DNA from 2 places in the Kitasatospora sp. NPDC086009 genome. Region 2 is predicted to be linked to the other one. Evidence: riboswitches for the same ligand, from Rfam matches in the RefSeq annotation. Region 2 holds a riboswitch; the other holds the start of a gene.
What was found. Region 2 has a riboswitch for glycine ahead of gcvT (glycine cleavage system aminomethyltransferase GcvT). Riboswitches for the same ligand answer to the same signal wherever they lie in the genome.
Positions count from the first base shown of each region.

Region 1: another riboswitch for glycine. It lies ahead of gcvP (aminomethyl-transferring glycine dehydrogenase); the one in region 2 lies ahead of gcvT (glycine cleavage system aminomethyltransferase GcvT).

Region 1 is NZ_JBITSA010000015.1:5,142-19,645, reverse strand. Features, by position in the region: gene ACIF6L_RS28980 (hypothetical protein) at 1-437, shown strand, start outside; gene ACIF6L_RS28975 (DUF5999 family protein) at 789-980, shown strand; gene gcvP (aminomethyl-transferring glycine dehydrogenase) at 1,090-3,990, opposite strand; glycine riboswitch at 4,230-4,333, opposite strand; gene ACIF6L_RS28965 (DUF2382 domain-containing protein) at 4,557-5,831, shown strand; gene ACIF6L_RS28960 (MFS transporter) at 5,974-7,464, shown strand; gene ACIF6L_RS28955 (DNA polymerase IV) at 7,618-9,033, opposite strand; gene ACIF6L_RS28950 (ElyC/SanA/YdcF family protein) at 9,086-9,814, opposite strand; gene ACIF6L_RS28945 (MerR family transcriptional regulator) at 9,940-10,620, opposite strand; gene ACIF6L_RS28940 (bifunctional nuclease family protein) at 10,886-11,362, opposite strand; gene ACIF6L_RS28935 (MerR family transcriptional regulator) at 11,437-12,207, opposite strand; gene ACIF6L_RS28930 (FHA domain-containing protein) at 12,312-13,193, opposite strand; gene ACIF6L_RS28925 (DUF881 domain-containing protein) at 13,408-14,232, opposite strand.
Region 2 is NZ_JBITSA010000006.1:463,550-478,053, reverse strand. Features, by position in the region: gene mnmA (tRNA 2-thiouridine(34) synthase MnmA) at 1-224, opposite strand, end outside; gene ACIF6L_RS18605 (cysteine desulfurase family protein) at 269-1,456, opposite strand; gene ACIF6L_RS18600 (IclR family transcriptional regulator) at 1,732-2,490, shown strand; gene ACIF6L_RS18595 (trimeric intracellular cation channel family protein) at 2,426-3,085, opposite strand; gene ACIF6L_RS18590 (ABC transporter ATP-binding protein) at 3,257-4,315, opposite strand; gene ACIF6L_RS18585 (ABC transporter ATP-binding protein) at 4,350-5,417, opposite strand; gene ACIF6L_RS18580 (ABC transporter permease) at 5,414-6,424, opposite strand; gene ACIF6L_RS18575 (ABC transporter substrate-binding protein) at 6,523-8,292, opposite strand; gene ACIF6L_RS18570 (ABC transporter permease) at 8,348-9,337, opposite strand; gene ACIF6L_RS18565 (enhanced serine sensitivity protein SseB C-terminal domain-containing protein) at 10,018-10,959, opposite strand; gene ACIF6L_RS18560 (enhanced serine sensitivity protein SseB C-terminal domain-containing protein) at 11,106-11,900, opposite strand; glycine riboswitch at 12,153-12,259, shown strand; gene gcvT (glycine cleavage system aminomethyltransferase GcvT) at 12,489-13,610, shown strand; gene gcvH (glycine cleavage system protein GcvH) at 13,745-14,122, shown strand; gene glyA (serine hydroxymethyltransferase) at 14,263-14,504, shown strand, end outside.

The sequences.
Region 1 (14,504 bases), on a different contig from region 2:
CGCTCGCGGTCCACGTCCTGGACGGGCCCCGTCCCGAGCTCGCCGCCGCCCGGCGGACGGGCTGGCGGTTCCTGATCAAGGACGGCGCCGAGGTCGCGGCCGCGGCCGAGGTGGTCCAGGGCGTCGAGGGCCACGTCTTCTCCCACTTCACCGCCGGGCCGTACCTGGACTCCACCGTCCGGGCACTGCGCCAGGCCTGGCAGCTCGCCCAGACCTCGCGGACCCGACGGCAGCCCCGGCTGCTCACCTTTCCGGGCCAGTACGCCACCGCGCTCTGGCTGCACAGCCCGGACGCCGGCCCCGACGCGGACCAGCTGATCCCACTGGCCCCGGCCCCGCTCGGCGTCACCGCGCACCGCGCCTACCCGGCGGCGGACCTGCTGCCCGTCCTCACCCGCGCCCCGCTCGCCAGGCCACTGCTGCTCGGCTCCTCCTGAACGCTCCCCCGTCACCCCCGCGCCACCCGTACCCACCCGGACGGGTCATAGGGCATGGCCGAATCGAGTCAGCCGCCCCTTGACCCGTCCGGCGCTCATTCACGTCTGCTGCCACCTGAACGGGTGATCTCTGCCCGGTAGTTGTGGCGCATGTCACGAAATTGCTGCGCGATCGCCCCGGGATGCCGACACTGGGAACCAGCGTGGAAGGACCCCCTGTCCTACCCACTTGAGCGCCGGTCCACACCTGGCCCGGCGCCGGACAGGATCCGACTACCGCGGCGGCTCCCGCCGGTCACCCGGCGGCGCCGCACCACGGGGAGGATCGCCAAGCGAAGCGAGGGTACGCGTATGTGCCAGCACCGTCCTGAGTGCCCGTCGGCGGAGTCCGAGGACCGCGAGGCGGCCGTACCGGTGGCCTGCCACCCGGAGCAGGGCTGGAGCCTGCTCTGCAACGGCGTCCTGGTCTTCGAGGACACCGGCGAACTGCTGCCCGACGGCCGGGTGATCGCCCCGCGCCGCCCCGTCGCACACGCCGCCTGACCGGCCGGCGGCGGGGTCGGCCGCCGAGCGGCACCGACGACGCAGGACAACGGGCAGGGCCCCGGCGGAGAAGACTCCGCCGGGGCCCTGCCGTACCGCGTCAGTCGGCTCAGGAGCCGTACTCGTCCAGCGGCGGGCAGGAGCAGACCAGGTTGCGGTCGCCGTACGCGCCGTCGATCCGGCTGACCGGCGGCCAGTACTTGTCCGCCGGGTTCACGCCCGCCGGGAAGACGGCCTCCTGGCGCGAGTAGCCGTGCGCCCAGTCACCGGCCAGCGCGCCCGCGGTGTGCGGGGCGTTGCGCAGCGGGTTGTCCTCGGCCGGCCACGCGCCCGAGCCGACCTTGTCGATCTCGGCCCGGATCTCGATCATCGCGTCGCAGAAGCGGTCGATCTCGTGCAGGTCCTCGGACTCGGTCGGCTCGATCATCAGGGTGCCGGCCACCGGGAAGGACATCGTCGGCGCGTGGAACCCGTAGTCGATCAGGCGCTTGGCGATGTCGTCCACCGTCACGCCGGTCTCCTTGGTGAGCGGGCGCAGGTCGATGATGCACTCGTGCGCGACCAGGCCGCCGGGACCGGTGTAGAGCACCGGGAAGTGCGGGGCCAGGCGCTTGGCGATGTAGTTGGCGTTCAGCACCGCCACCTGGGTGGCCCGCTTGAGGCCCTCCCCGCCCATCAGCCGGACGTACGCCCAGGAGATCGGCAGGATGGCCGCCGAGCCCCACGGGGCGGCCGAGATCGGGCCGACGCCGGTGGCCGGGCCCGCCTCGGACTGCAGCGGGTGGTTCGGCAGGTACGGCGCCAGGTGCGCGCGCACCGCCACCGGGCCGACGCCCGGGCCGCCGCCGCCGTGCGGGATGCAGAAGGTCTTGTGCAGGTTCAGGTGCGAGACGTCCGCGCCGAACTTGCCCGGCTTGGCGAGGCCGACCAGGGCGTTCAGGTTGGCGCCGTCCACGTAGACCTGGCCGCCGGCCTCGTGCACCAGGGCGCAGATGTCGGTGATCTGGGTCTCGTACACGCCGTGGGTGGACGGGTAGGTGACCATCAGCACCGCGAGGTTGTCGCGGTGCTGCTCGATCTTCGCCCGGAGGTCCTCGACGTCCACGTCGCCGTCGACCAGGGTCTTGACCACGACCACGCGCATACCGGCCATCACGGCGGAGGCCGCGTTGGTGCCGTGCGCGGAGGACGGGATCAGGCAGACGTCGCGCTGCACGTCACCGTTGGCGTGGTGGTAGGCGCGGACGGCCAGCAGACCGGCCAGCTCGCCCTGCGAGCCGGCGTTCGGCTGGATCGAGACGGCGTCGTAGCCGGTGACCTCGACCAGCTGCTGCTCCAGCTGGCGGATCAGGGTGAGGTAGCCCTGGGCCTGGTCGATCGGCGCGAACGGGTGCAGCTGGCCGAACTCCGGCCAGGTCACCGGCTCCATCTCGGTGGTCGCGTTGAGCTTCATGGTGCAGGAGCCCAGCGGGATCATGCCGCGGTCCAGCGCGTAGTCGCGGTCCGACAGGCGGCGCAGGTAGCGCAGCATGGCGGTCTCCGAGCGGTGGCTGTGGAAGACCGGGTGGGTCAGGTACTCGTCCTCGCGCAGCAGCGCGGCCGGCAGCGCCTCGGCGCTCTCCGGGGTCTCGACGCCCTCGACGCCGAACGCGGCCCAGACGCCCGCCAGGTGCTCGCGGGTGGTGGTCTCGTCGGTGGAGACCGAGATCCGGTCCTCGCCGTCCTGGTACACGTTGATGCCGTGGGCGCGGGCGGCCTCGGCGATCGCGGCGGCGCGGCCGGGGACGACCGCGGTGACGGTGTCGAAGAACTCGCCGTGCAGCAGCTCGACGCCGCCGGCCCGCAGGCCCTCGGCGAGGGCGGCGGCGTAGCGGTGGGTGCGGCGGGCGATGTCGGCCAGGCCGTCCGGGCCGTGGTACACGGCGTACATCGAGGCCATCACGGCCAGCAGCACCTGGGCGGTGCAGATGTTGCTGGTGGCCTTCTCGCGGCGGATGTGCTGCTCGCGGGTCTGCAGGGCCAGCCGGTAGGCGCGGTTGCCGTCGGCGTCGACGGAGACGCCGACCAGGCGGCCGGGCAGCGAGCGGGCGTACTCGGCGCGCACCGAGAGGTAGCCGGCGTGCGGGCCGCCGAAGCCCATCGGCACGCCGAAGCGCTGCGAGGTGCCGCAGGCGATGTCGGCGCCGAGCGAGCCCGGGGACTTCAGCAGGGTCAGCGCCAGCAGGTCGGCGGCGACGGCGACGATCGCACCGAGGCCGTGGGCCTGCTCGATCACCGGGGCGAGGTCGCGGACCACACCGGTCGCGCCGGGGTACTGGAGCAGCACGCCGAAGACGCCGCGCTCGGCGACCTCGGCCGGGATGCCGGCGGAGAGGTCGGCGACGACGACCTCGACGCCGGTCGGCTCGGCGCGGGTCCGGATCACCGCGACGGTCTGCGGCAGGGTCTCGACGTCGACCAGGAAGACGCCGCCCTTGACCTTGGTGACACGGCGGGCCAGGGACATCGCCTCGGCGGCCGCGGTGCCCTCGTCCAGCAGCGAGGAGCCGGAGGTGGGCAGACCGGTGAGGTCGGAGACCACGGTCTGGAAGTTGAGCAGCGCCTCCAGACGGCCCTGCGAGATCTCCGGCTGGTACGGCGTGTACGCGGTGTACCAGGCCGGGTTCTCCAGGACGTTGCGCAGGATCACCGGCGGGGTGAAGGTGCCGTAGTAGCCCAGGCCGATCATCGGCTGGAGGACGGTGTTGCGACCGGCCAGCTCGCGCAGCTCGGCGAGGACCTGGGCCTCGCTGCGGCCGGCGGGCAGGTCCAGCCCGGTGATGGAGCGGATCGCCTCGGGCACGGCGGTGGCGGCGAGCTCGTCCAGCGAGCCGTAGCCCACCTGGGCCAGCATCTTCTCCTGCGCGGCGACGTCGGGGCCGATGTGGCGGTTCTCGAAGGGGCTGGCCTGCTCGAGCTCGGTGAGGGTCACGGGGGTGGTGGTGCGTCCCGCGTTCGGCTGGGCGTTCATGGTGGTCGAGGCCTCCTGGTCACGGACCGGCGGGGGTACGCACGCCGGGCGGCACCGCCGCTGCGGACGACAGCGGACAGGCCTGGGGCGGACGGACCCGACAGGCCTCCCCCTCTGTCATCGGGACCTGAGAGCTTCACCCGCGCGAGGCGCTGTGGCGCCCCGCCGGCTTGCACCGTCGGTGAGGGTGGTGCCGCCGGCTCCCTCGCCGGCAGTCCTGCCCTGCTTTCCAGAGTGACCTATCCCACACGGTACGGATGCCTGAGAGATTCCGGGGAGGAGTTGCTCCTTCGGCGCCCCGACCAGCGACTTCCGCTCTCGGGGACTCTCCCGAGCGGGCTCGGCGGTCGCGCCCAGGGTACCAGCGGCAGGCGCCTCGATCACGGGTGCGTCCTGGCACGTGAACAGCCGGTCCGTGACCCGGACGGCGCAGCACCGGGCCCGTCCGGCCGCACCCCGGTCGCGCCGGTCCGGTTCATGGCTTTTGGTGTGAAGTGGCGGATGGGACGGGCGGGCCGGCCGCCGGCCTGCGGGCGTTCCGCAGGCGCAACGCACTGGAGGAAAGAGTGCAGACCGATATCGACCCCCGGGACCTCATCGGCCACAAGGCGGTCGACCGCAACGGAGACAAGATCGGCACGGTCGACGAGGTGTACCTCGACGACGCCACCGGGCAGCCCGAATGGGCGGCCGTCCGGACCGGCATCTTCGGCCGGGACGCCTTCGTCCCCCTGACCACGAGCGAGTTCTCCGGCGACGAACTGCGGGTGCCCTACGACAAGTCCCTGGTGAAGGAGTCACCGGACTTCGGCGTGGGCCAGCACCTCTCACCCGCCCAGGAGCTCCAGCTCTACCGCTACTACGGGCTGGACACCCAGGTGGACGGCCGGCCGTCCACCGGCGACGGCTCCGGCTCCGAGCCGGCCGACCTCGACTTCGGCAGCGTGCCGGCCGCCGCCCCGGCGGCAGCGGCGGGCACCGCCGCGGTGGCGGGCGTCGCCGCGGCGAAGCCCGCCGACCAGTCGGCCTCGGCGAAGCCGCTCGCCTTCCATTCGGCCGACAGCATGGCCCCGCCCCTCACCGTCCCCCCGGCCGCCGACCTCGGCAAGCCGTCCGAACCTGCTACGGAGCCCAACGTGCGGACCCTCGACACCACCGCGCCCGCCACCACCCCGTCGGCGCCCGTCGCACCGGAGCAGCGCCCGCCGGCGGCCCCGCTCGTCACGGGCGGCCCCGACGGCGCCGAGGTGGCGGCCCCCCGGGCCGCCACCTCCGGTACCCCGGCGCCCGACCGCGCGGGCGCGGCCTCGTCGGCGCCGAACGCTCCGGTGGAGATCACCTGCCGTGAGGAACGACTGGACATCACCACCGAGTGGCATGTCGTGGGCACCGCGAAGCTGCGCAAGTACGTGACCAGCGAGGCGGTGGAGCGCCGGGTGCCGGTGGTCCGCGAGCGGGTCCGGGTGGAGCGGACGCCGGTCGGCGAGGCGGAGCGGGCCTCGTTGAGCGACAAGGACATCGCCGAGGCGGTGGAGGAGGTCACGCTGCGCGAGGAGCGGCCGGTGGTCCGCAAGTACCTCGCGCCGATCGAGCGGGTCCGCCTGGTCGTCGAGCGCTACACCGACGAGGAGGTGATCCGGGACGAGCTGCGGCGCGAGCACGTCGAGGTCCACGACAACACCGCGGCCGCCCCGACCCCGGGCCCCTCGTCCAACCACGCCCCGTCCGCCACTCCCGACGGCGCCGGCGGGCGCCCGGGCGGCGGCGAACACGCGGGCGCCGGCGGGCACTTGGGCGCTGGCGAGCCGTCCCGGCCGGCCCCGCTGAGGCCGCTCGCCTGACGGTCCGCCCCAGGGACCCCGAACCTCCACGGTCCGGGGTCCTTCGACTTTGCCAAAGCTTCACCGATCGATATTTGACACACTGAAGTATCTCCCGGCATGGTTGCTTCAGTTCATTCACTATGTACGGGAGGAAGCAACCGTGAGTGAGGCACCACAGCCCACCACCGCGGCCGAGAAGCAGAGCAGCGCCCGGGTCCTGCCGGCCCTCATCCTGGCGATGCTGTCGTTCAGCGTGGTGCAGACCGCGGTCGTTCCGATCCTGCCCTCGCTGGCCAAGGAGCTCGACGTCTCGGGCTCCAGCATCACCTGGCTGATGACGGCCAACCTGCTCTCGGCCGCCGTGCTGACCCCCCTGCTGGGCCGCTTCGGCGACCTGCGCGGTCGCAAGCCGATGCTGCTGATCTCGCTGGCCGGTCTCGTCGCGGGCTCGGCGCTCGCCGTCAGCACCCACTCCTTCACCTGGCTGGTCGTCGCCCGCGTCCTCCAGGGCGCCGGCGGTGGCGTGCTGCCGCTGGCCATCAGCATCGTCCGCGACGAGCTGCCGAAGCAGAAGGTCACCGGTGGCGTCGCCGCCATCAGCGCCTCGATGGGCGTCGGCAGCGGCCTCGGCCTGGTCGCCACCGGCCTGCTGCTGGAGCACTGGAGCTACAAGTCGATCTTCTGGATGGGCCTGTTCTTCGGCCTGCTCGCGGTCGCCCTGGTCGCCTTCCGGGTGCCCAGCGACCCGGTGACCGACAAGGAGGGCGGCGCCGACCCGCTCGGCGCGATCACCCTGGCCGGCTGGCTCTCCGCCCTGCTGGTCGCGGTCAGCCAGGGCAACACCTGGGGCTGGACCTCCACCAAGACGCTCGGCCTGTTCGCCGTCGCCGCCGTGATCGCCCTGATCTGGGGCGTCATCGAGGTCAAGGTCAAGCACCCGCTGGTCGACATGAAGATGATGTCCCGCCCGGCCGTCGCCTTCACCAACCTGGCCGGCCTGCTGATCGGCTTCGGCATGTACGGCTCGTTCATGGTGATCAGCAACTTCGCCCAGACCCCGGAGAAGCTCACCCACTACGGGTTCACCGCGACCGTGCTGCACGCCGGTGTCATGCTGCTGCCGTCCGCGCTCGGCTCGATGGTCGCCGCCCCGGTCGGCGCCCTGCTGATCGCCCGTCGCGGCCCGCGCCTGCCGCTGGTCCTCGGTGGCGTCCTCGGCGCCGTCGCGATGGCCTACCTGGCCGTCCGCCACAGCCACGAGGCCGACATCTACACCGCCTCGGCGATCTTCGGTCTCGGCATCGGCCTCGCCTTCTCGGCGATGCCGGCCTACATCAACGGCGCCGTCCCGGTCGAGCAGAGCGGCATCGCCAACGGCATGAACGCCGTGCTGCGCACCGTCGGTGGCGCGATCGGCACCGCCGTGATGGCCGCGATCCTCACCGGCGACACCATGAAGCTGCCGATCCCGGTCTCGCTGCCCACCCTGGACGCCTACAAGCACGCGTTCTGGGTCGCCGCCGCGGTCTGCGCGATCGCCGGCGCCGTCCCCTTCCTGATCCGCAGCGTCAAGCCCTCCGTCACCGTCGCCGGTGGCAAGGGTGCGGCGGACCTCAGCCCCAGCCCCGAGCTGGTCAAGACCGACGCCTGACGAGGCGTCCACCCCCCGCGCCCAGGGACAGGGCGCGGGGGACCGGTCCCCGAACGGTCGACGAGGGCATCGCGACCGCCCGAGGGCCGGCCGTGCACGCGGTCCCACCCGGCCCCCTGCCGGGTGGGGCCGCTTCGTGCGTTCCAGGGGGGGTCAGCCCACCGCCGGTTCACCGCCCCCCGCCCCGGCCGACGGCCCGTCCTCGTCGCCGCGCAGCGGCAGCGGACGGGCCGGCTCCAACGCCGGGTCCTCCACCGCGAAGGTCCGCACCCGGCCCGGTCCGCTCCACGGCGTCTCGAACCGCACCGTCACCCGGCCGACTCCGCTGCCCTGCACCCACCCCGGGCCGAGTTCGGCGTGCCGCACGTCCTGGCCCGGCATCCAGTGCCGCGCCACGACCACCGCGGGCTCCGGGGCCTCGTCCTCCTGGGCGTCGGCCTCGACCGCCCCCGGCTCCCCCGCCTCCTCCCGGACGGCCTGCGCGAAGAGGTCCTCCTGGGTGTAGTCCGCCAGCTGCGAGACCCCGACCCCGAGCAGCCGGACGCCGCCGGTGATGTCCACCTGGGAGGCCAGCCGGCGGGCCGTCTCGACGATCACCGTCTCGTCGTCCGTCGGACCGCGCAGGGTCTCCGAGCGGGTCAGCGTGGAGAAGTCGAACCGCCGCACCTTCAGCACCACCGTGCGCCCCGACCGTCCGGCGGCGCGCAGCCGCCGCACGCACCGCGCGGCCAGGACGTCGACCTCGCGCAGCACCCGGTCCCGGTCGGCGAGGTCCACCTCGAAGGTGTCCTCCACCGACACCGACTTGGCGTCCTGGTCGGCCACCACCGGCCGGTCGTCCAGCCCCAGCGACATCTGGTGGACACCGGCGCCGTGCGCCCTGCCCAGCAGCTGCACCAGCTCGGACTCCCCCGCCTCGGCGAGGTCGGCCACCGTGTTCAGCCCCGCCCGGCGCAGGACCTGCTCGGTGGCCGGGCCGACGCCCGGCAGCGCCCGCACCGGCATCGGGCCCAGCACCACCCGCTCCTGGCCCGGCTCGACCAGCACCAGGCCGTCCGGCTTGGCCTGCTCCGAAGCGATCTTGGCCATCAGCTTGGACCCGGCCGCCCCGACCGAGGCGGTCAGCCCGGTGCGCCGGTGGATGTCCGCCCGGAGGTCCTCCGCGAGGGCCGTCACCAGGTGCTCCCCCGTCCCGTGGTCCGCCGCCAGCAGCGCCGGGCCGTACGGGCCCGCCTCCAGGTCGACGAAGGCCTCGTCCAGGCTGAGCGGCTGCACCAGGGGCGACAGCTCCCGCAGCAGACCCATGACCAGCTCGCTCACCGCCCGGTAGGCCTCGAACCGCCCGGACAGGAAGGCCGCGTTCGGGCAGAGCCGGCGCGCCTGCGCCATCGGCATCGCCGAGTGCACCCCGAACTTCCGCGCCTCGTACGAGGCCGTGGAGACGACCCCCCGGCCGCCCAGGCCGCCGACGATCACCGGTTTCCCGCGCAGGCTCGGCTTGGCCGCCTGCTCCACCGCCGCGAAGAAGGCGTCCATGTCGAGGTGGATGATGCTCGGCAGTGACCGCACCCGCCGATCATGCCGCACGGGTCCGACAGCGCGGCCGAACCCCGCCGCCGCCTCAGCCCCGCGCGGTCCCCGCGTCGGCCAGCGCCTTCGGGATGCCCTCCTCCCGGGGCCCGAGGAAGAACGGGTCCGGCCGCAGCCAGGCGTTCAGCAGCGCCTTGCCCGCCCCCGGGATCTCCCGCAGCCCGCCGTACAGCCAGGTGGCGTCGTGCAGCTCCGGCACCCCGACCGCGTACGCGTCGATGCCCGCCGCCTCACAGAGCGCCAGCGCCCGCCGGACGTGGAAGTCCTGGCTGACCAGGACCGCCCGGTCCACCCCGAACACCCGGTGCGCCCGGGTGCAGGAGTCCCAGGTGTCGAAGCCCGCGTAGTCGCCCACCACCCGCACCTGCGGCACCCCGTGCTCGATCAGGTACTGCCGCATCGCGTCGGTCTCGTCGTAACCGGCCCGCCCGTTGTCACCGGTGACCAGGATCGCCTGGACCTTCCGCTCCCGGTACAGGTCGACCGCCGCGTCCAGCCGGTGCGCCAGATACGGTGACGGCCTGCCCTCGAAGAGCCCGGCGCCGAACACCACCGCCACCGGCGCGTCGGGCGCGCTCCGCACGGTGCCGACCCGGTCGCCCGCCGAGACCCACAGCCAGGCGCTCGGTGCCAGGGCCAGCGAGCAGAGCACGGTGACGAGTTGGAAGATCCTCCGCTGGGTGCGCCGCTGCCGCAGCCGGACGCCGAGCCGCCGCGCCCGTCGCCGCAGCAGGCCGGGTATGCCGGAGCCGAACCGCACGTGCCCTCCCTGGGTCGATGATCCACCGGGCACGACGAGGCCGTGGGCCCGGACGGTTCCCCGTCCGGGCCCACGGCCTCGTGATTCTGCGGCGCCGTGACCACGCGGCCCCCTGCTCCCGCGGCTCAGACCGCCCGGTTGCGGCGCTGCGCCAGCTCGTCCCCCGGATCGTGGCCGACCACGGTCTCACCGGTGTCGGTCCGCTCCGCGTGCAGGCGGCCGAGGGCCAGCTCCAGCTCCTGCCAGACGGCGCCGACGGCGATGCCGAAGACCCCCTGACCACCCTTCAGCAGATCGACCACCTGCTGCGGTGTAGTGCATTCGTACACGGTCGCGCCGTCACTCATCAGCGTCAGCCCGGTCAGGTCGCCGGCCTCGGCGGACTGCAGATGGGCGACCGCCACCCGGATGTTCTGCAGGGACACACCCGCGTCCAGCAGCCGCTTGACGATCTTCAGCAGCAGGATGTCGCGGAAGCTGTAGAGCCGCTGGCTGCTCGCCGGATAGACCGAGCGGACGCTGGGTTCCAGCAGCCCCGTCCTGGCCCAGTAGTCCAGCTGGCGGTAGGTGATCCCGGCCGCCGCGCAGGCCGTCGGGCCGCGGTAGCCGATCAGCTCGGAGGTGGGGGCCGGCCGCTCGGCGGCGGGCGCGAGCCGCTCGATGGCCGGCTGGCCCGGCTGGACGGCCGGGAACCGGCCCACCCGGGGCAGGTCCGTCCGGGGCAGTTCAGCCACGCTGCGGGCGGCGCGCGGCATGTGCACGGTGCACAGGCCTCCCACGGCCGCTTCATCGCCGGTGCCGGTCATGCCTACCTCCGTCCACTCGTCCTGCGGGCAACCCAGACTGCGGGCGACAGGCACCCGGGCAGCCACTCCTGACGGTAGGCAGTCCCCTATGACCCGTCAACGATCGCCACGCCGGGCAGGACAAACAGCGTCACTCAGGAGAGTGGTTTTTCGTGCCCCTAGTGTGGGTAGGTGGACGCTATTTGGCAAAACGGACGAACGAATTCGGCAGGACGGCCACGGCCTGCCCCACCGACGCTCAGCGCCGGGTCCGTACCACGGCGGACTACTGCGGCGTACCGCCGCCGAAGTCCTCCGGAGAGACCTGGTCGAGGAACTCGCGGAACTTCTCGACCTCGTCCTCCTGCTCGTCCGGGATCGCGATGCCCGCCTCGGCGAGCACCTCCTCGCTCCCGTAGATCGGCGTACCGGTCCGCAGGGCGAGGGCTATCGCGTCGGACGGCCGGGCACTGACCTCGACCCCGCCCGTGAAGACCAGCTCGGCGTAGAACACGCCCTCGCGCAGGTCGGTGATCCGTACCTCGGTGAGCTGCTGGCCGAGCGCCTCCAGGACGTCCTTGAAGAGGTCGTGCGTCAGCGGACGCACCGGCGTCATGCCCTGCTGGGCGAAGGCGATCGCGGTCGCCTCGCCGGGACCGATCCAGATCGGCAGGTACCGATCGCCCCCGACCTCCCGAAGCAGCACGATCGGCTGGTTGGAAGGCATCTCCACCCGGACACCCACGACGTCGAGCTCATTCACACACGCAACCCTATGGCCCTCGCCCCGGATATGAAAGCGCAGAGCCGACAGCGCTGGTCAGCGGGGTCGGCGCGTCACGAGCGGGCCCGCAGACCGGCCTGCACCATGGCGGCGTGCAGCCGGACGGAGAGGGTCGCCAGCTCCCGCGCCGTGGCCTCGGCGTGCGCCCGGGTCTGCGGGTTGCGGTGCCGGCGCAGGGGCGCCACCACCTGCTCCACCAGGGCGATCTCACGGTCGGCGGCGGCCTTCATGGCCCGCAGGTGGCGCGGCTCCAGTCCGTACCGGCCCAGTTCCGCGACCAGCCGGGCCACCTGCAGCGCCTCGCCGTCGTAGCCGCCGTCCGATCCGGCCGCGACCAGCCCGTAGGACTCCCACTCCACCAGCTCGCCCTCACCGGCCTCGGCGGCGGCCAGCAGCTCGGCCCGGCCCAGCCGGACCCCGACCGCGGCCTCGGCGGCCGCCACCAGCTCGCGGTCCGCCTCCTCCATCGGCCCGGGACGGGCCTCCGCGGCGGGCAACGCCGGTGGGGCCTCGCCGCGCTCGATCGCGTCCAGGTGTTCGCGGATCACCCGCAGCGGCAGGTAGTGGTCACGCTGCATCCGCAGCACGTAGGCCAGCCGTTCGACGTCGGCCGGGCTGAACTTGCGGTACCCCGACGGCGTGCGCTGGGGCTCGACCAGGCCCTCGGCCTCCAGGAACCTGATCTTCGAGATGGTGACCTCGGGGAAGTCGTCCCGCAGGAAGGTCAGCACCGCGCCGATGCTCAGCAGCTCGTCGCCGCCGCGCCGTCGGCCACCCCCGGCGGGCCGGTCCGGACGGACCGGCTGCCTGGGGGCCGCGACCACCCCCCGCGCGCCCTGGTCCGGCAGCGGACCGGACGACGCGGGGTTGGCCGCCCCGAGAGATGAAGGAGGGTTCGCGCTCACTCGGGCTCCTGCCGACGTTGGTTTCAGTACCCCCGGTGGTGACTGGCGAAGAACACCAGCCGGTACTTCCCGATCTGCACCTCGTCGCCGTTGTTCAGCGGCACCTCGTCGATCCGCTCACGGTTGACGTACGTCCCGTTCAGGCTGCCGACGTCGGCGACGGTGAAGCCGCCTCCCGGCGTCCGGCGGAACTCCACGTGCTTGCGCGAGACGGTCACGTCGTCCAGGAAGATGTCGCCCTGCGGGTGACGCCCGGCCGTGGTCTTGTCCGAGTCCAGCAGGAACCGGCTGCCCGAGTTCGGACCGCGCTGGACGATCAGCAGCGCCGAGCCCGGCGGCAGCGCGTCGATCGCCGACAGCACCTCCGCCGACAGGGCCGGCGTACCGGTGCCGGTGGTGGTGTTGGGGTCGTAGGACTCCAGGCCGGAGATCGAGATGGTCGACGTGGTCTCCGCCGGCCCCTCGGGCAGCGCGCCCCCGCGCAGCGCCGTACCGCAGTTGGAACAGAAGCGGGCCGCGGCCGGGTTCTGGTTGCCGCACCTGGGGCACGGAGTGGGGCCAGCCATGTTCACAGCCTCCTGGCGCGGCACACCCGACGGGTTGTGCCCGGCGTACGGGTCCGGGGCAAACCCTCCACCAGAGGTTGAGGGTCCTGACGGGAAACCTATGCGCGGGGCGCCGGAGGGGTCAACCGACGCGCCGTAGCCCGCCTGATTGCCCGCGTACTGCGCGTCGCCACCGTCCCGGAACATCGGACGCTCGGCGTACTGGCCGCCCTCGGGAGCGGGACGCATGCCCGGCACGGCGGGCTCTTCGTCGGCCCGGCGGTGACGCGCGGTGGGTGCCTCCACGGCAGCCGCGTCACGGCCCTTGTTACGACCGAACAACTTCGAGAAGAAACTCACGGGCGAATCCCCTTGCGTGTGACAGACCCGCCCGCGGGGCAGGGTGAGAACCTCGGACAGGCTGCGGGCCCGGTCGCGGATCGGGCCTGCTGGAGTGGTACTCCGACGTGTGATGTTCCGGCTTGTGCTGGTGCGGACCAGTCTCGCCCACCTGACGGCGGTACCCCGCACCGGGGGGTACCGGCAGATGACGGACCGTTCGGCAGGTACCTCGTCACTTCGGAGCCGGCTTGGCGTACTGCGGCGTCTTCAGGTCGAGGAGGGCGTCGACGAGCACCTTCTGCTGCGGGGAGATGGTCGCGCGGGCCTGATGACTCTCAAGAGTACGGACCACACCTCCCGGAATGTTCAGTGCGGGTGTGAGGTCCTGCGGGTTCCCCACCACGGTGAACCGGTAGGGCTGCGAGACCTTCTTCCCGTCGATCTGCACACCGCCGCCGGACACGTCCGTGAAGTAGGTGTTGACCACCACGCGCACATCGTTGATCTGAATCGCCTCCGCCCCCGCCGCTCGGAGTTCCTGCAGGGTGTCCAGCAGCATATCCGCCTTCACCTGCCCTTGGGGATCATCGACTGTCAGTACGATGCCCGGACCAGTGGCTTTGACGGTCCCGGCGAGCACGCCGAGCTCCGTCACCTTCTTCCTGGTCTGCTCCTGGGCCTCCTTGGCCTGGTTGGAGCTGTTCTCCAACGTGGCCAGGGACTGCTCCAACTCCGCCTTCTCCTGCTGGAGACGCTGCTGGCGGCCGTCCAGTTCGTCGAGGATCCGGACAAGGTCCTCCTGGCGGGCACCGCGCAGCTGGCTGTGGTGGTCGTTGGTGGAGCGGACCTGGATCGCCAGGGCGAGGCCGAGCGAGAACAGCAGCACCGCGACCACCAGCTGCCCGCGGGAGAGCCGCGGGGGCCAGAGCGCCGCCTTCATCCGCCGCCGGCCCGCGTTGCGCTCGTCGGGGGCCTTCCCGGGCTCGGTCGCCGCCTCGGGAGCGGGCTCAGGCGTGGGAGCGGGCTCGGGCTCCAGGACCGGCTCCGGCTCGGGCAGCGGGGCGCTGAGGGGCTCAAGCGCCGCCTCCTCGCGGGCCTGCGCCGGCTCTTCGGCCTCGGCGTCCGCCTCCGTGCCGGCTTCGGGCGCGGCTGCCACCGGCCGCCGCGCATCCGCCGCCCGGGGCGCCGGTTCGACGGCGTCCTCGCCGCCCTGGGCCGGGGCCCCCGGCCGCACCTCGGGCGCAGGCTTCACCTGTTCGGCGGGCTCGGGCGGCGCGTTCTCTGCCGCCGGAGCCGCCCCCCGCTCCCCGTTCCCGCCCTCGCGCGCGC
Region 2 (14,504 bases):
GCCCGTCGGGCGTCGCGGGAGTCCTCGATGGTGCAGCAGCCGCGGGCGCCGGTGCGGAAGGACTGCGGGTTGGCGGAGAGCGCCAGGTGCACGCCGGTCACCTCGTGCCCCGCTTCGGCCGCGCGGGCGGCGGCGACGGCGGAGTCCACCCCGCCGGACATCGCCGCGAGCACACGCAGGCGGCCAGTGGACGGGGCGGTCGGGGCACCGGGGAAGTCAGTCATGATGCCCACAAGAGTACGTGGTCGCGGCGGAGGCCCGGCCGGGTTTACCGGGCGCGCGCGGCCGCCGCCAGCCCCGCGTTGCGGGCCCGCTGGACGACCGGGGCGATGGCTCCGGCGAGCGCGGTGACGTCCTCCCGGGTGGAGGTGTGGCCGAGCGAGAACCGCAGTGAGGCGCGGGCCAGCAGCGGGTCCACGCCCATCGCCAGCAGGACGTGGCTGGGCTGCGGCACCCCTGCCGAGCAGGCCGAGCCGGTCGAGCACTCGATGCCCTGGGCGTCGAGCAGCATCAGCAGCGCGTCGCCCTCGCAGCCGGGGAAGGAGAAGTGCGCGTTGGCGGGCAGCCGCCCCTGCGTCGTCGGGTCGCCGTTGAGGACCGCGTCCGGGACGCCGGCCAGGACCGAGGCGACCAGTTCGTCGCGCAGCGCGCCGAGCACCGCCGCGTGCTCGTCCCGCCGCTCGACGGCGAGCGCGGCGGCGGCCGCGAAGCCCGCGGTGGCCGGCGCGTCCAGCGTGCCGGAGCGGACGTCCCGCTCCTGGCCGCCGCCGTGCAGCAGCGGGACGGGCGTGGCCCCGCGCGACAGCAGCAGGGCGCCGACGCCGTACGGACCGCCGACCTTGTGGCCGGTGACGGTGAGTGCGGTCAGCCCGGACTCCGCGAAGGAGACCGGCACCTGACCGAGCGCCTGGACCGCGTCGGCGTGCATCGGAACGCCGAACTCGGCCGCCACCGCGGCGAGTTCGGTGACCGGTTGGATGGTGCCGACCTCGTTGTTGGCCCACATCACGGTGACCAGCGCGACGGAGGCCGGGTCCCGCTCGATCGCCTCGCGCAACGCCGCCGGGTGGACCCGGCCGTAGCCGTCCACCGGGAGGTAGTCGACCCGGGCGCCCTCGTGCTCGGAGAGCCAGTGCACCGCGTCGAGCACCGCGTGGTGCTCGACCGGGCTGCACAGCACCCGGGTCCGGGCCGGGTCGGCCCCCCGCCGGGCCCAGTACAGGCCCTTGACGGCCAGGTTGTCGGACTCGGTGCCACCGCCGGTGAGGACGATCTCGCTGGGGCGGGCGCCGAGCGACTCCGCCAGCGACTCGCGGGACTCCTCGACCACGCGGCGGGCCCGGCGGCCGGACGCGTGCAGGGAGGAGGCGTTGCCGACGACCCCCAGGTGCGCGGTCATCGCGGCGATCGCCTCGGGCAGCATCGGCGTGGTCGCCGCATGGTCCAGGTATGGCATAACCATCCGATTGTAGAGGGCCACCGCGCGACGCTCGGGCCACCCGGCGGATCCGGCCGCCGCGCAGCGCGCGCAAACGCCCCGATCCGGCCAACCGTCCGCCACCCGGCCGCCATCCGGCCGCCGCTCCCCCGCCACCCGCGGCGCCGGGCACCGGCCCGGCCCCCGGCGGCCAAGCCGGGACGGCCGGGGGCTCGTTGGTCTCCCGCCGGGCCGAACGGTTAGCCTGTCGGGCACCGCAAATCGGCCGGACCGGATCAGGACTGGGGGGCGCCATGTCGCAGTCGGTCGACCGCGCCCTCACCCTCCTCGGGTCCCTCGGCGACGGGCCGGTCACCCTCGACCAGGCCGCCACCAGCATCGGGGTGCACAAGTCCACGGCCCTGCGGCTGCTGCGCACGCTGGAGGAGCACGGCTTCGTCCACCGCCAGTCCGACCGGCGCTACCGGCTCGGCGGCCGCGTCCTCTCGCTCGCCCACCGGGCGCTGGAGGAGATCGACGTCCGCCAGATCGCCGCGCCCTACCTGGCCGCCCTCCACCGGCGCTGCGGACTGACCGTCCAGCTGGCCGTGCTCCAGGACGGCGAGGTCCTCTACCTGGACGAGCTGGCCGGCCGCTGGACGGGGAGCGACACCGCCCGGCCGACCCGGATCGGGCGGCGCGCCCCGGCGGCCGGCACCGCGATCGGCCGGGTCCTGCTGGCCGGTCTGCCCGACGACGGGGCCGGCGAGGACGAGCTGCCTCCCGAGCTGGCCGCCGTCCGCCGCCAGGGCTGGGCGGCCGAGTCGGCCGAGCACCGGGAGGCGGTGGCCTGCGTGGCGGCCCCGGTGGCCGGCAGCGCCGGGCGGCCGGTCGCCGCCTGCGCGGTCAGCGCCCCGACCGACCGGGTCCCGCCGGCCGAACTGGTCCGGCTGCTGCCCGAGCTGCTCTGCACCGCCGAGGCGATCTCGCTGGCGTACGGGGGCTCGCCTACTCCTCGCTGGTGCGAGAACCGTTGCGGTGCCAGGCCCGCGGTGCGCGCCAGCCGTACTTGAGGGCGAGCATCCGCAGACCGAAGGCGGTCAGCGCGGCCGCCGTCCCGGTGAGCGCGGTGAGCCGGTCGAGGCCGATCAGGATCACCACGAGGGCCGAGCCGACCAGGGCCGGGACGGCGTAGATCTCGCGGTCCCAGCGCAGCAGCGAGGGGATCTCCCCGGCGAGCATGTCGCGCATCACGCCGCCGCCGGCCGCCGTCACCATGCCGAGCGCCATCGCGGCCACCGCGCCGAGGCCGTAGTCGTGCGCCTTGGCCGTACCGGTGACGCAGAACAGCCCGAGGCCGAGCGCGTCCAGGGTCTGCACCGCGCGGTTGATCCGCTCGACCTCCGGGTGCAGGAAGAAGACCACCAGGCCGGCCGCCAGCGGCGTGCTGAAGTAGCCGAGGTTGGAGAAGGCCGCCACCGGGGTGGCCCCGATGACGAGGTCGCGCATGACCCCGCCACCCAGCGCGGTCACCTCCGCCAGCACACAGATCCCGAAGATGTCCATGTTCTTGCGCACGGCCAGCAGCCCTCCGGAGAGGGCGAAGACGAAGATGCCGACCAGGTCCAGGCTCTGCTGCACGTCGGAGGGGAAGATCTGCGATGTCACCGGACAACTATGGACCCCCCGGGCACCGCGCTCGGCCGACCGTCACGGCCGCGCCATCGGCCGTCACAGCACGTGACGGCCGATGGCGTGCAGAGGGGCGCAGAGGGGCGCGGACCGTCACGCGGTGGCGAGCACCTTCTCGCCGCCGGCCGGACTGTTCTCCGGACCCCGCTAGTCGTTCCCCTCGCTCCGCTCGGGGAAGTGACACGCCACCTGGTGCCCGGTCTTCAGCGCCGCCAGCGGCGGCTCCTGGACCGCGCAGACCTCCTGCGCCTTCCAGCAGCGGGTGCGGAACCGGCAGCCGGACGGCGGGTTGATCGGCGAGGGCACGTCGCCCTTGAGCAGGATCCGCTCGCGGCGCTGTCGGCGGCGCGGGTCCGGCACCGGCACCGCGGACATCAGCGCGGTGGTGTACGGGTGCATCGGGGACGCGTAGAGCGAGTCCCGGTCGGCGATCTCGACGATCTTGCCGAGGTACATCACCGCGACCCGGTCGGAGACGTGCCGGACCACCGAGAGGTCGTGCGCGATGATCAGGTAGGTCAGGCCCAGCTCGCGCTGGAGGTCGTCCAGCAGGTTGACCACCTGCGCCTGGATGGAGACGTCGAGGGCGGAGACGGGCTCGTCCGCGATGACCATCTTGGGCCGCAGGGCGAGCGCCCGGGCGATGCCGATGCGCTGGCGCTGGCCGCCGGAGAACTCGTGCGGGTAGCGGTTGTAGTGCTCGGGGCTGAGCCCGCACAGCTCCAGCAGCTCCTGGACGGCCTTCTTGACGCCGCCCTCGGTCTGCACCTTCTGCAGCCGGAACGGCGCGCCGACGATGGTGCCGACGGTGTGCCGGGGGTTCAGCGAGGAGTACGGGTCCTGGAAGATCATCTGGATGTCGCGCCGGAGCGGCCGCATCGCGCCCGTGCCCAGGTGGGTGATGTCGGTGCCCTCGAACTCGATCTTCCCGCCGGTGGGCTCGTCGAGACGGGTGACCAGCCGGCCCATCGTCGACTTGCCGCAGCCGGACTCGCCGACGACACCCAGGGTCTCCCCCGCGTTGACGGTGAAGTCGATGCCGTCGACGGCCCGGACCGCCCCGGCATCGCGGCGCAGCAGGCCGCCCTTGATCGGGAAGTGCCGGGTCAGGCCGGTCACCCGGAGCAGCGGCTCGCGGTCGGGGGCGGGCGCGGGCGCGGGCACCTTCTTCATGGGCTCGGGGGCCGCCGCCTGAGTGTCCGTCATCGGTTCTCTCCAGAATGGTGGTACGAAACCGGGCTCACAGCCGGGGCGCGATCTCTTCGGTGAAGATGCGGCGCCGGTCGGCGGCGGCGAGGTGGCAGGCCGCGTGGTGCCCGGGCGCTGCCTCGGTCAGGACGGGGACCTCGTCGGCCGAGCGCCCGCCGGTCAGCCCGGCGTACGGGCAGCGCGGGTGGAAGGCGCAGCCGGACGGCACGTTGATCAGGCTGGGCGGGGTGCCCTTCACCGGGACGAGCCGCTCCTGGAGCTCACGGTCGAGACGCGGCATCGAGCCCAGCAGGCCCCAGGTGTAGGGGTGCTGGGGCGCGTCGAAGAGGGTCTCGGCGGGGCCGCGCTCGACGCACTTGCCGCCGTACATGACCAGGATGTCGTCGGCGAGTTCGGCGACCACCCCGAGGTCGTGGGTGATGACGATGACGGCCGAGCCGAACTCCTCCTGGAGGTCCCGGATGAGGTCCAGGATCTGCGCCTGGACGGTGACGTCCAGCGCGGTGGTGGGCTCGTCGGCGATCAGCAGCGACGGGTCGTTGACCAGGGCCATCGCGATCATGGCGCGCTGGCGCATGCCGCCGGAGAACTGGTGCGGGTAGTCGTCCACCCGGCGGTCGGGCTGCGGGATGCCGACCCGGTCGAGCATCTCGACCGCGCGGGCCCGGGCCTGCTTCTTGGTCGCCTGCGGGTGGTGCACCCGGTAGGCCTCGATGATCTGCGCCCCGACGGTGTAGTAGGGGTGCATCGCGGTCAGCGGGTCCTGGAAGATCATCGCCATCTCGCGGCCGCGCAGCTGGCGGACCCGCTCGGGGCCGGCCGCGACCAGCTCCTCGCCGTCCAGGTGGATCTCGCCGCTGATCCGGGCCCGCTTGGAGCGGTGCAGGCCCATGATGCCGAGCGAGGTGACCGACTTGCCGGAGCCGGACTCGCCGACGATCCCGAGGGTCTTCCCCTTGTGCAGGTCGAAGCTGACCCCGTCCACCGAGCGGACCAGGCCGTCGTCGGTGTCGAAGTGGATCCGCAGGTCCCGGACCGAGAGGAACGGGTCCCCGGTCGCGGCGGCCACCGGCGCCGGGGTCTTCTGGAGCTCGGTCACGACAGCCTCACCCGGGGGTCGACAGCGGCGTACAGGAGGTCAACCACGAGGTTGCAGAGGACGATGAAGAAGGCGGCGAGCAGCGTGACGCCGAGGATCTTCGGCAGGTCGTTGTCGGAGATCGCCGAGACGGCGAAGGCGCCGACGCCCTGGAGCGAGAAGACCTGTTCGGTGATCAGCGCACCGCCGAGCAGCAGACCGAGGTCCATGCCGAAGATGGTGACGACCGGGGTGAGCGCGGAGCGCAGCCCGTGCTTCACGACCACCTTGCGCTCGGCCAGGCCCTTGGCCCGGGCGGTGCGGATGTAGTCCTCGCTCATCGTCTCCAGCATGCCGGCGCGGGTGAGCCGGGCGTAGAGCGCGGAGTAGAGGAAGGCCAGCGAGATCCACGGGAGGATCAGGTTGCGGGCCCACATCAGCGGGTCGTCGGTGAAGTTGACGTACTGGAGGTTGTCGAGGATCGGCCACTCGTAGCTGAAGAGCGTGAGCAGCAGCGCACCGGTGAAGAAGACCGGCAGCGAGACACCGGCCAGCGCGACGCCCATGGAGAGCCGGTCGAAGATCGACTTCGGCTTGAGCGCGGAGATGACCCCGGTGGTGACGCCGGAGACCAGCCAGAGCACGGCGGCGCCGATGGCCAGCGACAGCGTGATCGGGATGCGCTTGGTCAGCTCGGGCCAGACCTCCAGGTGGTTCTTGAAGGAGTAGCCGAAGCAGGGCACGTGGCAGGTGGCGGCGTCCGGGCCGAACTTGTACTCGGCCCCGGTGACGAGCGCCTTCAGGAAGCGCCCGTACTGGACGTAGATCGGCTGGTCGAAGCCGAGGTTCTTCTTGACCGCCGCGACCGCCTCGGGGGACGGGTTCTTCCCGATGTACTGCGTGGCCAGCTGGTCGGTCGTCTCGCCGGCCAGGCGCGGCAGCAGGAAGAAGATCGCGAAGGTGACCGCGCTGACCACCAGCAGCAGCACCACGGCCGCGAGCGTCCTGCGGAGGATGTAGGCAAACACAGTTGGTCGGCTCCGGCGGCCCGCCGCCGTCCGGGATCTTCCGGACGGCGGCGGGCGCCGCTGCCTTCACCTGCCTTCAGGGATACGGAGCCAGGCTCTTACTTGGTCGTACCGATGTTCAGGTAGTCGTACTCACCCGAGAAGGCCGAGGTGGAGACGACGTTGGTGGCGGTGTCCGAGCGGTACAGGAACACCTTGAAGTAGGTCAGCGGGACGTAGACCGCCTGCTCCATGACCTTCTTGTCGATCTCCGCGTAGATCTTCTCGCGGGCCGCCTTGTCGGTGTTGACGGCGGCGTCGTCGAGCAGCTTGTTGATCGCCGGGTCGTTCAGCGAGGCCAGGTTGCTGTTACCGGCCTCCTTGATGGCGCGGCCGTCGACGATCTGCTGCAGGAAGCCGTAGCCGGTCGGCCAGTCGGCGCCCCACTGCATCATCATCAGGCCGATGTTCTTCTCCTTGTTCTTCGCCGGCACGCCGACGTTGTCGGAGAGGTACTTGCCCTGCGGGTACTGCTGGATCTCGGCGTTGATGCCGACCTTCTTCAGCGCGGCCTGGATCGAGGTCGCGGCGGCGATCTCGGTGGCGCGCTCGGTCCGGGCGCTCAGGACGGTGTTGAAGCCGCCCTCCTTGCCGCAGGCCTTGAGGGCTTCCTTGGCCTTGGCCTCGTCGCCCTTGTTGTCCTTGGTCTCGTACAGGTTGATGTCCTGGTGACCGGGGATGTCCGCCGGCAGGACGGAGTTGGCGATCTGGCCGCGGATCGGGCCGCCGACCGCGGTCTGCACCGAGACCTTGTCGATCGCGTACTGCACGGCCTTGCGGCACTCGACGTTGTCGAACGGCGCGACCTGGCTGTCGATCGCGGTGTAGACCAGGCGGCCGCCGTAGGCGTTGTCCGTCTTGGCCTTCAGCTTCGGGTTCTGCAGGATCTGCGCCTGGGTCTGCGGGTCGACGCCGCCGCCGACGAGGTCCACCTGGGCGTTGCCGGCCAGCAGGTCCTTGTCGATGGTGGACTGCTCGATGTTCATCTTGAGCACGATCTTGTCCGCGAGCTGCTTGCGGATCGTGTCGGTGCTCGCGTCCCAGCTGGTGTTCGGCACCAGGGTGAGCTGCTTGCCGTCCTCGTAGGACTCGAACTTGTAGGAGCCCGAGGCCATCGGGTGCTTGACGTAGTCGGCGCCCTTGTCCTTGTCCTTGGGGACCGGGACGGTCTGCGGGGCCGAGACCAGGTAGTCGAAGTCCGCGAAGGCGTGCTTCAGGTGGAAGACGACGGTCAGGTCGTCCGGCGTCTCGATGGACTTGAGGTCGCCGGCCGCGTCCTTGTACGGGCCCGCGTACGGGGTCGGGTTGTCGACCAGGAGGTCCTTGAAGTACGTCGGACCGTTGGAGAACACGTCCGGCGCGAAGTTGGAGCGCTCCACCGCGTACTTCACGTCCTTGGACGTGATCGCGCTGCCGTCCTCGTACTTCAGGCCGGCGCGCAGCTTGTACGTCCAGGTCAGGCCGTCCGCGCTGGGCTGGCCCATGGACTCGGCGAGGTCCGGGACGAGCTTGTTGCCCTCGTCGCCGGGGCCCGGCGCGAAGGTGGTCAGCGGACGCCCGTACAGGCGCGAGAAGTTGTAGATGTAGGCGTAGTACGTGTTGCCGGGGTCGAGCGAGTCCGGCGTGCCCTTCATCTCGTAGGTGACCGTCCCGCCCTTCTTGTCCGAGGCGTTGACGATGCCCTTGGTGGCCGCGTCGGCGCCGCCGCCGGACGCGGCGGAGGACGACGAGTCGCCCCCGCTCTTGGATGAACCGGAGGTACACCCGGTGACGACCAGGACAGCGGCGGCGGCCACTGCGGTCAGTCCGACGGTACGGGACCTACGCATGGTGAGATCAACCCCTTGAGGAAGTGGTGGCGGATCGGAGGGTCCTGACGGGATGTCAGTTGCTCTTGGGATCGAGGGCGTCACGCAGCCCGTCGCCGAGCAGGTTGAAGGCGAGCACCGTGAGGAAGATCGCCATACCGGGGACCACCATGTACTGGGGGTCCACCTGGTAGTACTTGATCGCGTCGTTGAGCATCCCGCCCCAGGAGGCCTGCGGGGCCTGGATGCCGACGCCGAGGAAGCTGAGGCCCGCCTCGAAGAGGATGTTGGTCGGGATCAGCAGGGTCGAGTAGACCAGGATCGGACCGACCAGGTTGGGCAGCAGCTCCTTGAACAGGATGAACGGCCCCCGGGCGCCCAGGCTGCGGGCCGCGTAGACGAACTCGCGCTCACGCAGTGAGAGGGTCTGGCCGCGCACGATCCGGCCCATGTAGGGCCAGTTGAAGAAGCCGATCACGAAGATCAGCACGCCGATGTGCAGCGGGAGGCCGTGCAGGCCGAACGCGCCGCCCTGGAGCGAGGCGGAGATCGCGATGGCGAAGAGCAGCAGCGGGAACGCCAGGAAGACGTCCATCACCCGGCTGATCAGGGCGTCCACCCAGCCGCCGTAGTAGCCGGCCATCACGCCGAGCACGGTGCCGAGGGTGTTGGAGAGCAGCGTCGCCCCGAAGGCGACGAGCAGCGAGACCCAGGAGCCCTCGATGACCCGGGAGAGCAGGTCACGGCCCTGCAGCGGGTCCACGCCGAGCGGGTGGTCGAGGCTCATGCCGCCCCAGTCGCCGAACGGCAGACCACCGAGGTTGGCGTCCAGGAGGTCCTGGTTGAGGGCGTCGGGGTCCAGGCCGAACATCGACTCGATCGGCTTGGCCAGCACGGCCAGCAGGACGAGCAGGATCACCACGACGGCGCCGGCGACGGCGGCCTTGTCCCGTTTGAAACGGGTCCAGGCGATCCGGCCGAGCGAGCGGCCCTCGATCTTCGTGGCCGGGCTCGCGGCGGCGGCTGCCTCCGGCGTGTTCCCGGCGGTCTTGATGGGTGCGGTCATGGTCAGTTCGGTCCCCTCGCCGACGGTGGCCGGCCCACGGGTGCCGGTCGCCGGTTCGGCGGTACGGCTGGTGCGGACGTGCGGAGGTTCAGGTGCGGGTGTTCAGCGGTGCGACGTGCTCGGGTACTGCGGCCGCGCGGGATGGGCGTCGCGAGGCTCAAGCGGTCCGCCAGCGCGTTCACCCTCGTGGGGCACCCAGTACGCGCGGTGCGTTGCGCAGAACTCTCTGCCATCCGAACTGGCTTGCGCCAGCCCTGACAACCGAGAGATGCCCAACTGTGATCTGTCGGCATGCACCTCTGGATCTTCGGCATATCCCTCTTCACACAGCTGTTACATGCATGTCAAGGGGCTGCACCGAACCAGCCGGAAATCCGACCGGAAATGCCGGGACCGACATGACGGATCGTCATGTCGGTCCTGGTGGAGGGCTTTGGGTGCATACACCCGGACTACCCGTTACCGCGCCGAGAACACCCGAACATCCGTGCTTGCGACAGGTGTCCGAAGTGCCCGTAGTTGGGACACGAACACCAGGTCTGCCCGGAGTTGCGGTGCGGGCGCCGGAATGCCCGGCGTGCGGTACCGGCGCCCGAATGCCCGGAGCCCCGACACGGGCGGCGGAACGCCCGGCGTGCGGCGCGGGCACCGCGGCGCCCGCCGCGTCGACCGTGCGGGCGTCAGCGCCCCGGGTAGCCGGGCCAGGGCTGCTGCGGCGGCGGCTGCTGCCCCGGCCACACCGGGCCGGGCGCCTGGGCGCCGTAGCCGTACGCCGGGCCCGCCTGCGAGGCGTAGGGCGGCGGCGGCACCGGCGGGTACGGCGCGGCCTGCGAGCGGCCGTGGCCGCCCGCCTCGCGGTCGTAGAACGGCCGCGCGTTGGCCCGCATCCAGAGCGCCACCGGGTCGTACTCGTCCCCCATGGCGACGGTGGAGACCGCGAGCCCCTCCGGCGCGACCGCGATCGCGCGCTGCATCAGCGCCCGGACGGCCTCCACCGTGGGCGGCGAACTCTCGTACAGCTCAAGTCCGATGGCCAGGTACGGTTCGCCCACGGAGGGCTGCACCCAGGCCCGGCGCAACGCCTTGACCGCCCGCACCTCGACCGCCTGCCGCTCCAGCAGCGCGAAGAACTGCTGGGCCTGCACCTGTGGTTCGCTCAGCTTCAGCGGCCCGGCCGGCAGCCGGTCCAGGCCGGCCGCGATCCGGCGCAGGTCCGCCCAGGGCACCCCGACGCCGCCGCCGGGGGCGTGCGGGTTCAGCCAGAGGCCCCAGCGGGTGCGATAGAGCGAGGCGGCGATCTCGCGCCCCGAGATCACCTCGTGCGCCCGCGCCCAGCCGGACGCCGCCAGCTGCTCGGGCGAGGTGACGGCCGGCGCGTAGCCGTGACCGCTGATCTCCATGTTCCCGTACTGGGCGTCCGGACTGCCCGGCGTACCGTGCCAGAGCAGCATCCAGACCTGCCCCGCGGCCAGCGCGTGCAGCAGTGCCTCGTACGCCTCCCAGCGTTCCGGCGCGACCTCGCGCAGGGCGTGCTCCAGCGCTCTCGGATCCGCGCCGGGGCGCCCGGCGGGTACCTGGCCCCAGGGCCCCGGTGCACCGCCCGCTACCGCTCCCGCACTCATGCGCCCACCTCGCTGCGCCTCTTCTTCTCTCACCTGCCGCCGGCCCGGCGGTCATCTGCAGGCACCCTATGGGGCGCCACCCGCCACCGCCACGCCGACGTGCCCGGCGGTGGCCTCCGGCCCGGTGCCGGGCGAGGAGGAACGCGTCACATCCGTGCGTAGAACGGCTGGACCCGGTTGAGCAGCCACTCGACCACGGGGTCCTCCGCGAGGTCGAGCAGTACGAGGTGGACGCCGCCGGGCAGCGGCGCGGTTCCCAGCGCACGGCCCAGGGCCTCGTTCACGGCGGCCGGTTCGGCCGGGGCCGCCGGATCGAGCTGGACGCCGACGAACATCACCGTCGGCTCGCCCTCCACGCTGGCCAGCGCCCGCCTGGCGGTCAGGACGCCGGGCAGGCCCGAGAGCTCGTACCGGCAGGCGGCCAGGAAGGCCTCCGGGTCCTCGCCCGGCACCGGTTCGCGCAGCGCCACCCGGCCGCCGGTCGGTGCCTCCGGGGCGTCCCAGCGGTCCTCGCGCGGCCCGCGCCGCAGCTCGGCGACGCCCTGCGGCGGCACCGGGATGCCCACCGGCGCCTCCGGGTTCACCGCGATGCCCACGCCCAGCGGCAGCCCGCGGGCGAACTCCCAGACCGGCGCGATCGCGAAGGCCATCCCGGGCGCCTGCTGGAGGAGCACCTCCTGCGAGGAGAAGACCGGGACGTAGGGGTCGCCGGCCAGCTCGATGGTCGGCAGGTCCAGGGCCTGGCCCTGCGGGTCGCCGCCGGCCGGCAGCGGGATCCACACCTGGCTGCGGGCGAGCACCTCGAACACCCGGGGGGTCGCGCCGGGATCGCCGAGCGCGGCCGTGAGCACCTGCTCCAGCTCGTTCGCGGGCCATCCACCGCCGGGCGGCGCCGCCTCCGGGCCGCCCCACCCCTGCTGCTGCTCCACCGGGTACCCCATCCGCCGCTGTACCGTCCTCTGTCCGCCGACGCCGAGCAGCCTAGCGGGCCCGCGGCCGGGGCCGCGGTGCGCGCCGGTACCGGTCGGTACGGGGCCGGGGCGGTACCGGTGGGCTAGCGGTGGCGGGTGCGGGCCGGGCCCGCCGGGCGGGGCCGGGCCCGGGGCCCCTCTCCCGTCTTCCGCCGGGACGTGCCATGATGTCCGCGTCTGCGGGTGTTCCCCGCCGAGAACCTCAACTCCATACCGGCCGCTCGAACCCGCGCGGGAGAGTCCGGAGTACCCCCGAGAGGCGGTACAGCCGGCGCCGAAGGAGCAAGTCCTCCCCGGAATCTCTCAGGCCCCCCTACCGCACGGGTTAGGCACATCTGGAAAGCGGCGCACGGCCCTGTCGCGCGCCCACCCACGGTGCAAGCCGCCATGCTGTCCTGTTAGCTGTGAAGCGCTGCGGGCCCGCGTGCGGTGAAGCTCTCAGGTTCGACGACAGATGGGGAGACCCAGCCGCCGCATGCCCGCGCGCAGGCTCGGTCCCCGAGCGGGTCCGGTCCGGCGTGCGCACACCTGAGTGCCCAGACCGAGGAGTTCCAGGCCATGTCGTCCCTCCGCCTCACCGCGCTCGACGCGCTGCACCGCGCCCTCGGCGCGACCATGACCGACTTCGCCGGCTGGGACATGCCGCTGCGTTACGGCAGCGAGCGCGAGGAGCACCTCGCCGTCCGCACCAAGGCCGGTCTGTTCGACCTCTCCCACATGGGCGAGATCACCGTGACCGGCCCGCAGGCCGGCGCGATGCTGGACCACGCGCTGGTCGGCTTCGTCTCCGCGCTCGGCGAGCTGCGGGCCCGCTACACCATGATCTGCGCCGAGGACGGCGGCATCCTGGACGACCTGATCGTCTACCGCCTGCGCGAGGACGCCTTCCTGGTCGTCGCCAACGCCTCCAACGCCCAGCTGGTGCTGGACGAGCTGATCGCCCGCGCCAAGGGCTACGACGCCGTCGTCACCGACGACCGCGACACCTACTCGCTGATCGCCGTCCAGGGCCCGGAGTCCACCGCGATCCTGGCCGACACCACCGAGGCCGACCTGCCCGGCCTGAAGTACTACGCGATCCTCCCGGCCCAGGTGGCCGGCCGCGACGTGCTGCTCGCCCGCACCGGTTACACCGGCGAGGACGGCTTCGAGATCTTCTGCAACCCGGGCGACGCCGCGCACATCTGGACGGCGCTGACCGAGGCCGGCACCGGCCGCGGCCTCGTCCCCTGCGGCCTCTCCTGCCGCGACACGCTGCGCCTGGAGGCCGGCATGCCGCTCTACGGGCACGAGCTCTCCACCGACCTGACCCCCTTCGACGCCGGCCTCGGCCGGGTGGTCCGCTTCGACAAGACCACCAACGAGGGCGCGTTCGTCGGCCGCAAGGCCCTGGAGCAGGCCGCCGCCGCGGCCGAGGCCAACCCGCCGCGGGTGCTGGTCGGCCTGGTCTCCGAGGGCAAGCGCGTGCCGCGCGCCGAGTACACCGTGGTGACCGCCGACGGCGAGCCGATCGGCCGGATCACCTCGGGCGCGCCCTCCCCCACGCTGGGCAAGCCGATCGCGATCGCCTACGTGGACGCGGCGCACGCCGCCCCGGGCACCACCGTCGCGGTGGACGTGCGCGGCAAGCACGAGCCGGTGCAGGTCGTGGCGCTGCCGTTCTACAAGCGCGCCCGCTGACGCCCCTCGGGCGCGCCCGCCGAGGCCTCACGAGCGCGCCCGCCCGGGCCTGACCACCCCGAAGATCCACGTCGAAGCCGTCCGTCCGGCGGCCCGCTTCGTCGTACCCGCTTCCCATCCTGGAGAATGACGCCATGAGCAACCCCCAGCACCTGCAGTACACCAAGGAGCACGAGTGGCTGACCGCCGTCGAGGACGGTGTCTCCACGGTCGGCATCACCGCCCACGCCGCCGACGCGCTCGGTGACATCGTCTACGTGCAGCTGCCCGAGGTCGGCGAGACCGTGACCGCCGGTGAGACCTGCGGCGAGCTGGAGTCCACCAAGTCGGTCAGCGACCTGTACTCGCCGGTCACCGGCGAGATCACCGAGGTCAACCAGGACGTCCTGGACGACAACTCCCTGGTCAACAGCGCCCCGTTCGAGGGTGGCTGGCTGTTCAAGGTGCGCGTCGAGTCGACCGACGAGCTGCTCAGCGCCGACGAGTACAACGCCCTGACCAACCCGGCCTGAGCCGGCCGTTCGGGGTGGCCGCAGTGCGGCGGCCGCCCCGGCCACCGGGCCTCCTCCGCCCTCCGGTCGCCCGCCGCCACCCTTCCGTGGGGCGTGCCAGGCGCGGCACCTCCTTCTCTCCTCCCTGGGAAGACCACACCATGACGGTTCTCAACCAGTCCCTGCACTCGCTCGACCCGGAGATCGCCGCCGCGGTCGACGCCGAGCTGCACCGCCAGCAGACCACCCTGGAAATGATCGCCTCCGAGAACTTCGCCCCGGTGGCGGTCATGGAGGCCCAGGGCTCGGTGCTGACCAACAAGTACGCCGAGGGCTACCCGGGCCGCCGCTACTACGGTGGCTGCGAGCACGTCGACGTGGTCGAGCAGATCGCGATCGACCG